DNA from 3 places in the Acinetobacter sp. C32I genome. Region 3 is predicted to be linked to each of the others. Evidence: predicted binding sites of a transcription regulator. Region 3 holds the regulator's gene; each other region holds the start of a gene.

Region 1 (3,292 bases), 1.2 Mb from region 3:
CACTTTCAGCAAATTCTTTGATGAATGCTGCCGTTTGTTCAGGGGTTTCATCATATTCACCAAAGGCATTCGGTAAACCCGCGTTTGGATGGGCAGAAACAAAGGTATCTGCAACATCAGAAATCGTCTTAACGTGTGGACGCATCGCGTCTGCACCCAAGGCACAGTTAAAACCAATTGAGAGTAAATCACCGTGACGAACTGAGTTCCAGAACGCTTCTGCGGTTTGGCCTGTTAAGGTACGACCTGATGCATCGGTAATGGTGCCTGAAATCATCAATGGCAGTTCATGACCAATTTGTTTGAATACTTCTTTCACTGCAAAGATCGCGGCTTTACAGTTCAAGGTATCAAATACAGTCTCGATCAAGAGGATGTCTGCACCGCCTTCAATCAAGGCGTGGGCAGCTTCAATATAATTTTCTTTGAGTTCATCAAAAGTAATATTACGGAATGCAGGGTCGTTAACATTCGGTGAAATCGAACAGGTACGTGAGGTAGGGCCAAGTACGCCTGCAACAAAACGCGGTTTCTCTGGGGTTGAGTATTTTTCACATGCTGCTTTGGCTAAGCGTGCCGCTTCGCGGTTGATCTCTGGAACAAGGTCTTCCATGTGGTAGTCAGACATTGAAACACGGGTGCCGTTAAAGCTGTTGGTTTCGATAATATCTGCGCCTGCATCCAAATAAGCTTCATGGATGCCTTGAATAATCTGAGGTTGGGTTAAAACCAATAAGTCATTATTACCTTTAAGGTCTGATGCCCAATCTGCAAAACGTTCACCACGATAATCTTCTTCTTCTAGTTTATGGCGTTGAATCATGGTTCCCATTGCACCATCAATAATCAGGATGCGTTGGGCAAGAAGTGATTGTAGGGTGGTAAGCGTGGACATTCAGAAACCCCAGTCGATGATCAAGATAAAAAGCAGGGGCATTGTAACAGAAGCTACGTCAAAGCGCGTATTTTCAGCAAGCTTGAACAGTGATTCATCGGGTCACTTAGAAAATGTCATAAAATGTTCATGAAGTTGTCACAATTGAATTGAATAATGCTTAAAAAGAAAACATCCAGTTCGAAATGTGACAGTTTAATGTCATATTTCGTAGCGTTTGTTGCAAAATCAGACAAACAGTTCTATCGCTGTTTTTGATTTTATAATGCATTGTTTTTTATTAATTAAAATAAAAAATAAGGTGGATTTATTACTGAAAAATACAAAAAAATGTGATGAAAACATGAAATTTTGGCTTTATGTGACAGTCCTTTGTCATATAATTGTCATAATTTAATTAAACAATACAGGGGATTTTATTATCCTCTAACCGTCTACATGAATTCTAATCTTCCTCCTGCTTCGGATTCACCGCTTGCCAGCTCTCAGGCAAAATCGACGAATGTACATGTACCAACACCGAAATTTTTTATGCCGGTGTTCTTAACAGTTATTGTTGCAACACTGATTTATATCGGTTTTCAGCTTAGTGCTGACTTGGCACATGTACCGCCTTTAAGTTTATATTCAGTTATTCTTTTATCGACGGCACTTTTCATTGCTTTAGGCTTTGAATTTGTAAATGGTTTTCACGATACGGCGAACGCTGTAGCGACGGTTATCTATACCAATGCATTACCTGCTCCAGCGGCAGTAATGTGGGCTGGTTTCTGTAACTTCCTTGGGGTTATGGTGGCGAGTGGTGCAGTAGCGTACGGTATTATTGCATTACTCCCAGTAGAAATGATCATGAATGTCGGCAGTGGTGCTGGCTTTGCGATGGTTTTTGCACTGTTAATCGCGGCAATCCTATGGAATTTAGGAACGTGGTTTTTGGGGATTCCTGCATCAAGTTCACATACCTTAATCGGTTCGATTTTGGGTGTGGGCATCATGAACCATATTTTAAATGCGTCTGCTGGTGCGACCAGTAGTGGTATTGATATGGATCAGGTGATTAAAGTCGGTAAGGCTTTATTGTTCTCGCCATTGATTGGTTTTGCCTTTGCCGCAATCCTATTCTTATTGGTGAAGAAAGTCTTTAAACGCCAAATGGAGCTGTTTCAGCCACCAGAAGGCAATAAGCCACCACCACCACTGATTCGTGCAATCTTGATTTTTACCTGTACGGGTGTAAGTTTTGCACACGGTTCAAATGACGGTCAAAAAGGCATGGGCTTGATCATGTTGATCTTGATCGGTTTGGTTCCATTGGCTTATTCATTGAACAAAAACTTGGATGCGCAGCATTTACAGTCTTTTGAGCAGCTTTCTTCACAAACTGCGACGGTTTTAAATGTTAATCAAAACGAGCTGACAGATGAAAAAGCGCGTGATGTATTAACCAAGTATATTCAAACCAAAGAACAGACTGCTGAAGTTGTACCTGCACTTGCAAGTATGACGGCTCATTTAGGTACACGTGTTGCAGGTTATGGCGATCTTAAGGCGATTCCTGAAGCTGCTGTCAGTGAAATCCGCAATGACATGTATTTAAGTACCACCACGTTCAAACGTTTAGACAAAGCGGAAGCTTTACCAGAAATGGATAAAGACCAAGCGAAAGTGGTTAAAGAATATCGTAGTAGCTTGGATTCATTCCTCCAATATATTCCAAACTGGGTGAAAGTTGCGGTAGCACTGGCACTTGGTCTAGGTACGATGGTGGGTTGGAAGCGCATTGTAGTGACTGTTGGTGAGCGTATTGGTAAGAACCATATGACTTATGGTCAGGGGATGTCAGCTGAATTGGTCGCGATGAGTACTATTGCTGCAGCAGATGGCTTAGGTATGCCGGTATCAACCACACACGTATTAAACAGTGCGGTTGCAGGTACTATGGTTGCGAATAGATCTGGTCTGAATTTCGCAACAGTAAAAACCATTCTTTCGGCGTGGATCTTTACTTTACCCGCGACCATTGCATTGTCAGGTGGCTTATACTGGTTGTTCTTGCAGTTCGTTTCATAATGTTGAATTCTTAAGTTTCAGATAGAATTTAAAGGCTTTGCTTCGGCAAAGCTTTTTTATGTCTGTTCCTTTCGTTTTTCTTCAAGATTGTCTGATTTTAGCTATGAGTTGTCCTTTTAAAGTGGGTCAGCATACTCCTGTCAATTTATGATGCCCTGAATGGCTGAATGGCTGAATGGCTGAATGGCTGAATGGCTGAATGGCTGAATGGCTGAATGGCTGAATGGCTGAATGGCTGAATGGCTGAATGGCTGAATGGCTGAATGGCTGAATGGCTGAATGGCTGAATGGCTGAATGGCTGAATGGCTGAATGGCTGAATGGCTGA
Region 2 (3,292 bases), 1.7 Mb from region 3:
TTGCTTAAGGATCAATTGACCAATCTCACGTTTCACTTTTTGCTTAACTCTAGAAACCCGTATATTTTAGCTACAGCACAATAGGCCATTTAAATGCACTTAATCTTCAACATAATAAAAATCTGGCCAAAACAGATATTCCTGAGCTGAAGAATGAATATTTCTTAAGCTCAATTGATCGCCTATTTTGATTGTAATCTTGTTCGGATCATGGGGCCCCGAAAGATATACATCTCGTTGTTGACCTATAAGCGTCTTACAATATGTATGATGGGCTTTGATTGTTTGAGAGTTCCGCATTGTTTCTGCCTCCATCACCTGAATCCCAATCAACAACATGGGATAACCATCATTCTTTATACTTGTATATTGAGCTTGAGGTGAAGTGTATTGCTGACTTGCAATAACCCTCACATTGAGTAAACATTCAATGGGTTGTTTGGCCAATGCAGCACCACTAAACAATATAAGAGATAATAGTGTGTAAACAGGTTTTAAACGTTTCATAAGATTCTTTATTATATTTTGATAAACATAAAAAAAGCCCAGTAATTACTGAGCTTCTTAAATTACACAAAACGAATTGGCTTGAATTCTGGCTCGTTATGGTGATGATCATCATCACATTCCTCACCGTCTTTTTTGGTGCCACGATCGATATAGCCACTGCGCTGTTCTTTTGGCAAATGTTCCATTTCCCATGCATACACCGCTTGCATACAGATTTCACGCTGTTCTTTGGTTAATGCAATACCATTTGGCCATTTACCAATTTCAACAGCAGTACGAAGACGCTCAACAATTTCAGGATTTAAAATAGCGAGCATTTGTTCAATATTCATGAGTCATCCTGTTGAAAAGATTCAAAATCTTGATTCCACCCCAATTTGGTACGACATGCCATATAGAAGTCATAACCGGGTGGATGTAATAAGCTTAGTTTAAACGGATGTTTGCGAATATGCACAGTGTCACCGACATTTAATGCAACACTATGTTGGCCATCTGCGCTGACCATCGGCAGAACACGGTTTTCACGAATGGTAATCTTTACCTCACTTTGCCCACCAACCACGATTGGTCGTGATGACAAAGTATGCGGATGCATCGGGACCAGTGCAATCGCATCCATACTCGGATGCAAAATTGGCCCGCCACCTGAAAGTGAATACGCGGTTGAACCTGTTGGCGTGGAAACAATCAGGCCATCACTATGCTGACGATAGACATATTGCCCATCAATATTCAGCTCGAAATCGATCATATGAACCGATTTTCCCGAATGCAGTACCACATCATTCAATGCAATTGCATCATAAATCGTTTCACCATTGGTTCTGACTTCCATTTCCAACAAGAAACGGCGATCCAGCTGAAACTGACCTTGCAAGACTTGATCAAGCTTAAATATCGCTTCTGCTGGCTTGATATCGGTTAAGAAACCCAGTCGACCACGGTTAATGCCGATTACAGGGGTATTGTGTCGAACCAATGCACGTGCAGCATGTAGTAATGAACCATCCCCTCCGACAACCACGACTAGATCAACCACTTCACCCAGTAAATTTCTGCTAACGGTCTGCCCATGACTATAAGGCACCAGTTTGGCTGTTTCCTGATCAAAAACGGGGTTTAAGCCTAAAGTGATCAAATGATCATGAATTAAACATAACGTTTCTACTACAGAATATTTGTCTGGTCGTCCAATTAGACCAATATTTCGAAAGGATTTATGTGAAATTTGCACGAATAATTCAGCTCCGTCGCGATTACTGACTATCATATCATTAACAACCAATGTTGCGTTGATGATTGATTAAAAAGTATAAAAATGTCTATCCGTTGTTTTTTTATACGATTAATGTCAACACATCCTTAAACTTTTTATTACATGTAGCTATTTATTCACAGTTTTATGATTGCAAAATGACAATAAGCTATCGCATCATTACCGACATTGTTTTGGTTTTAACGCAAATCTATGAAGTTTGAACGTGGTATTGGTTTTCTAGCACTCATTTTCTCAATGTTAGTGATAGGTGTCTTTGTTGCTTTTAGTATCTATCTGATCCGCTTGGATAATATTATTCGTGACAAGTTTGAAGGTCAGCGTTGGGACATCCCTGCCAAGGTGTTTGCTCGCCCATTAGAAATCTATTCTAATGCACCGGTTACCCAAGAGAATTTTACCCAAGAGTTAAAATTACTGGGTTATAAAAACACAGCGAATTACGACAAATCAGGTAGCTATGTGGTACAAGGCAACAAAATGTTTGTGCATACCCGTGGCTTTGATTACGGTGACAGTACCGAACCTGAACAAGTGCTTGAACTTGCTTTTGCTGATGGTCAAGTCAGCGAAATTCGTTCGACCAAACCATCGAATACAGGGATTGCACGTTTAGAACCTTTATTGATTGGCGGTATTTATCCGCAACATAATGAAGACCGTGTTCTGATTAAGCTGAATAAAGTACCCAAAACTCTGATTGAAGCGTTAATTTCAACAGAAGACCGTAACTTCTACCACCATCATGGTATTTCAATTCGTGGTACGGCACGTGCTTTGGTCAGCAATGCCACAGGTGGCCGTCGCCAAGGTGGTTCGACCTTAACCCAACAGTTGGTTAAAAACTTCTATCTCTCTCCAGAGAAAACGTTAAAGCGTAAAGTCAATGAAGCGCTAATGTCGCTGTTGATCGAATTACATTACAGTAAAGATGAAATTCTGGAAGCCTATTTAAATGAAGTAAACTTGGGACAAAACGGAAGCTACTCGATCAATGGCTACGGTTTGGCATCGCAATTTTACTTTGGCTTACCTTTACGTGAACTAAATATTTCACAACAAGCCTTTTTAGTTGGTCTGGTTCAAGGTCCTTCATTATACAACCCTTGGCGTAATCCAGAATCTGCAAAAAAACGTCGTGATGTTGTATTAAATAACATGATGGTGATGGGCTATTTAACCGAAGCTGAATACCAAGACGAAATTGCCCGCCCTTTAAATGTGGTGAGTAAACCAACCTTAGGTCCTGCAAAATTCCCAGATTTCCTTGATATTGTCCGTCGTCAACTGCGTACAGAATACCAAGAAAGCGATATCACCAATCAAGGTTTAAGAATCTTTACCACACTTGATCCAATTGCACAGACCCAAGTCCAAAATGCCTTTAAGAGCACCGTGGATCGTTTAGCCAAAGCCAACCCTGCCCGATTGAAAAACTTGCAAGGTGCTGTTCTGGTTGCGCATCCAGAAAATGGTGAATTAGTCGCTGCCGTTGGTTCAACT
Region 3 (3,292 bases):
ATTGCCTATCCTTTGTACTGCGAATGATACGCACATATTCGCTCAGACCATGTGCTGTTTAACCTGTAACCAATATAATTTTGACAATACGTGTTGTCAATATAGTACACTCTAGCTTTAAGACAAATGGCAATAACCAACATCCTACATGTCATAATAGGCCTATTTACATTTCATGACTGATGATGTTTAAAAGAGACAAGGCATATTTTCAAAATTTGGTTATGCTAGTCAGCACAACATAGTTGAAATGCATATATTAGACACGCGGTTTAAAGACTTTTTAGGGAACGGTTTTTTCAATGGCAACTCAAGATCAAGCGACAAGCAAGAAAAAAAATACAGAAGCGAAAGAACGACAATTTAAAGGTCTGTCTTTAACCGAGCGCAAAGAAGCACGTCGTGAAAAATTGATTGAAGCAGGTATTGCAACCTACGGCACACAAGGCTTTTTCTCAGTCACGGTCAAAGATGTCTGTAATGAAGCCAAGCTGACTGAACGCTATTTTTATGAATCATTTAAGAAAAGTGAAGAACTATTTCAAACCGTATTCTTAAAAATGATTGAAAAAATGCAAACCTGCTTAACCCAAGCTGTCCTCATGGCAGCACCTGAACCCAAGAATATGGTGACTGCAGGTTTGTCAGCGTTATTGAGCGCGATTAAAGATGATCCTCGTATGGCACGGATTATTTATATTGATGCCATGCTGGTGCAGGATTTACATAATCAAGCCACCATTCAAGAAACGCTGACCCAATTCGATCGCATTATTCAGGGCTTCGTGATGATCACCATGCCCAATGCCCCACATAGCACTGAAGAAGTCTCGTTGATGGCAACTGGCCTAAATGGTTATGTCACCCATATTATTATTCGTTGGGTCTCGGAAGGCTTCAAACAGCCTCTGGAAGATGTTTTGTCCGCCTGCTGTGCTGTCTTTTTGTCTTTTATCGAAACCACCTCGCAAAAAAATTAAAATCGTTTTACAGTTTTGTGACACACAAAGCTGTTAAACTACAGTTAAGTTAAGCAAATGAATTCATTTGCTTTATTGCTAGGCAAATTGTCATCAATCCGTCACGACTCTGCCCCATGCTTGTCACAATTTATTGCTAAATTCGACTTTATTAATTCTTTTGCAATGATATTGTCATAATTAATCTTTGTAATAAGCCTGTCATAACAACAAAACGGTTAAACCGTTACAGATTTTAAGGGTATTGCGCTGTGAAAGATGACTATATTTTAATTGTCGATGATGAGCTACCGATCCGCGAAATGATCCATACCTCTTTGGATATGGCAGGCTTCCAATGTTTACAAGCTGAGGATGCCAAACAAGCGCATCAGATTATCGTTGATCAGCGTCCTGCGCTTATTTTGCTGGATTGGATGCTACCGGGTGGCGTGAGCGGTGTGGATTTATGCCGTCGCCTCAAACGCGATGAAAATTTGGCCGAGATTCCTGTGATCATGCTAACTGCACGTGGTGAAGAAGACCACAAAGTACAAGGTCTGGACGCAGGTGCCGATGATTACATGACCAAGCCATTTTCAACCCGTGAACTGGTCTCTCGTATCAAAGCGGTATTACGTCGTGCCAATGCATTGAGCGGTGAGAAAGTGATTGATGCCAATGGTTTATTACTTGATCCTGTCAGCCAGCGCGTGAGTTTCGGCAACAGTATTTTAGATATGGGCCCAACCGAATATCGTTTATTGGCCTTCTTCATGACCCATCCTGAGCGCGCCTATACCCGTGCTCAACTCCTAGATCAGGTCTGGGGTGGCAATGTCTATATTGAAGACCGTACCATTGATGTGCATATCCGTCGTTTACGCAAAGTGTTAGAGCCTTTTGGTGTCGACCGTTTTGTACAAACCGTTCGTGGCACAGGTTACCGTTTTTCGACACGAGCAGATTTAGCAGTAGGTTAAAAATCCTTTATGTATGAGCCTTACCCCGTCCCTGAACTGGCACGTGAACACCAACGTTTTCGCTACAGCAGTTTATGGACCTTTGCAAAACAAGATTTAAGACTGTTACTTTTTTTCTTATTGATTGCAAGCTTAGTCGGATTCGGGGTGGGTTACTTCTGGAGCTGTATTTTTATTGCCTTCGTGCTGTTTTTTTTCCTACAGCTACGCTCGCTTTATCTGGTCAATGAATGGATTTCCAATCGCCCTTATGATGTCCCACCCAATCTGAACGGGATTTGGGGCGCTTTGCTGTTCAATGTTTACCGTGCACAACGTCAAGAACGCATTGTTCAAGCGGAGATGGTCGGATTGATTGATCGGGCGCAATCCTCTCTGGTGGCATTGGCCGAAGCGGTGGTTTTAATTGATGATCAACATCAAATCGAATGGTGGAATCCTGCCGCTGAGAAACTGTTAGGGATTAGCCCTTTGGATCGTGGCCGCAACTTATTGTCGATTCTGCGCCAACCCAATTTTATTGAATATTTCAACCATAGCCATCAATCTCCTGATGGTATCCGTTTACAGGCGCAGATGGATGAAGAACGTTATGTACAGGTCAAACTCACCCGTTTTGGTGGAGAAAGCCGTCTGCTGGTCGCGTATGACACCACACGGGTGCATAATCTGGAACAAATGCGTAAAGACTTTGTCGATAATATTTCACATGAGTTACGCACACCATTGACCGTGCTCAGTGGCTATATCGAAACCTTTACCGATCAAGATGATATTACCCCGCGTTGGAAACGTGCTTTCACCCAGATGCAATCTCAGACCAAACGGATGAATGCCTTGGTCAATGACCTCTTATTATTATCAAATTTAGAAAATAATAAGAAAGTCGCAAAGAATCAGATTATTGATATGGCCAATCTGATGAACCAAATCTTTGATGATGCCCGTGCCTACAATCTCGATTATGGTCATACCCTCAATCTGGATATTGATAGCCATTGCGACCTGATTGGTTCTGATATCGAAATTGCCAGTGCATTCAGTAATTTAATTACCAATGCGATTAAATACACGCCTGCAGGTGGCATCATCACCATTGGCTGGCATGAAGATGGCGATCATGCGTACTTTACCGTACAGGATAATGGCATCGGGATTAACCCAAAACATTTGCCGCGTCTAACAGAACGTTTCTACCGTGTCGATAGCGCACGTAGCCGTCAAACAGGTGGAACAGGATTAGGGCTTGCGATTGTGAAACACGTGTTGATGCAACACGGTGCGCACTTGGAAATTACCTCTAAAGAAAATGAAGGTTCGACCTTTACTGCGGTGTTCCCGAAAGAACGC

Evidence for each region. Region 3 encodes PhoB, which activates phosphate uptake and scavenging genes when phosphate is short. Its sites were predicted from a motif close to TGTCATNAANCTGTCATAA; they were not measured.
Region 1: the regulator PhoB is predicted to act here: its motif matches at 1,081-1,099, upstream of NDN13_RS08460 (inorganic phosphate transporter).
Region 2: the regulator PhoB is predicted to act here: its motif matches at 1,914-1,932, upstream of NDN13_RS06245 (NAD(+) kinase).

What each region holds. Positions count from the first base shown of each region.
Region 1 covers NZ_CP098480.1:1,730,070-1,733,361, reverse strand. The annotation lists gene metH (methionine synthase) at 1-895, opposite strand, end outside; gene NDN13_RS08460 (inorganic phosphate transporter) at 1,334-2,965, shown strand; gene NDN13_RS08455 (hypothetical protein) at 3,092-3,292, opposite strand, start outside.
Region 2 covers NZ_CP098480.1:1,257,500-1,260,791, forward strand. The annotation lists gene NDN13_RS06230 (hypothetical protein) at 1-36, opposite strand, end outside; gene NDN13_RS06235 (hypothetical protein) at 100-507, opposite strand; gene NDN13_RS06240 (YeaC family protein) at 570-842, opposite strand; gene NDN13_RS06245 (NAD(+) kinase) at 839-1,747, opposite strand; gene mrcB (penicillin-binding protein 1B) at 1,982-3,292, shown strand, end outside.
Region 3 covers NZ_CP098480.1:2,914,723-2,918,014, forward strand. The annotation lists gene NDN13_RS13905 (SDR family NAD(P)-dependent oxidoreductase) at 1-2, opposite strand, end outside; gene NDN13_RS13910 (TetR/AcrR family transcriptional regulator) at 303-980, shown strand; gene phoB (phosphate regulon transcriptional regulator PhoB) at 1,232-1,942, shown strand; gene phoR (phosphate regulon sensor histidine kinase PhoR) at 1,952-3,292, shown strand, end outside.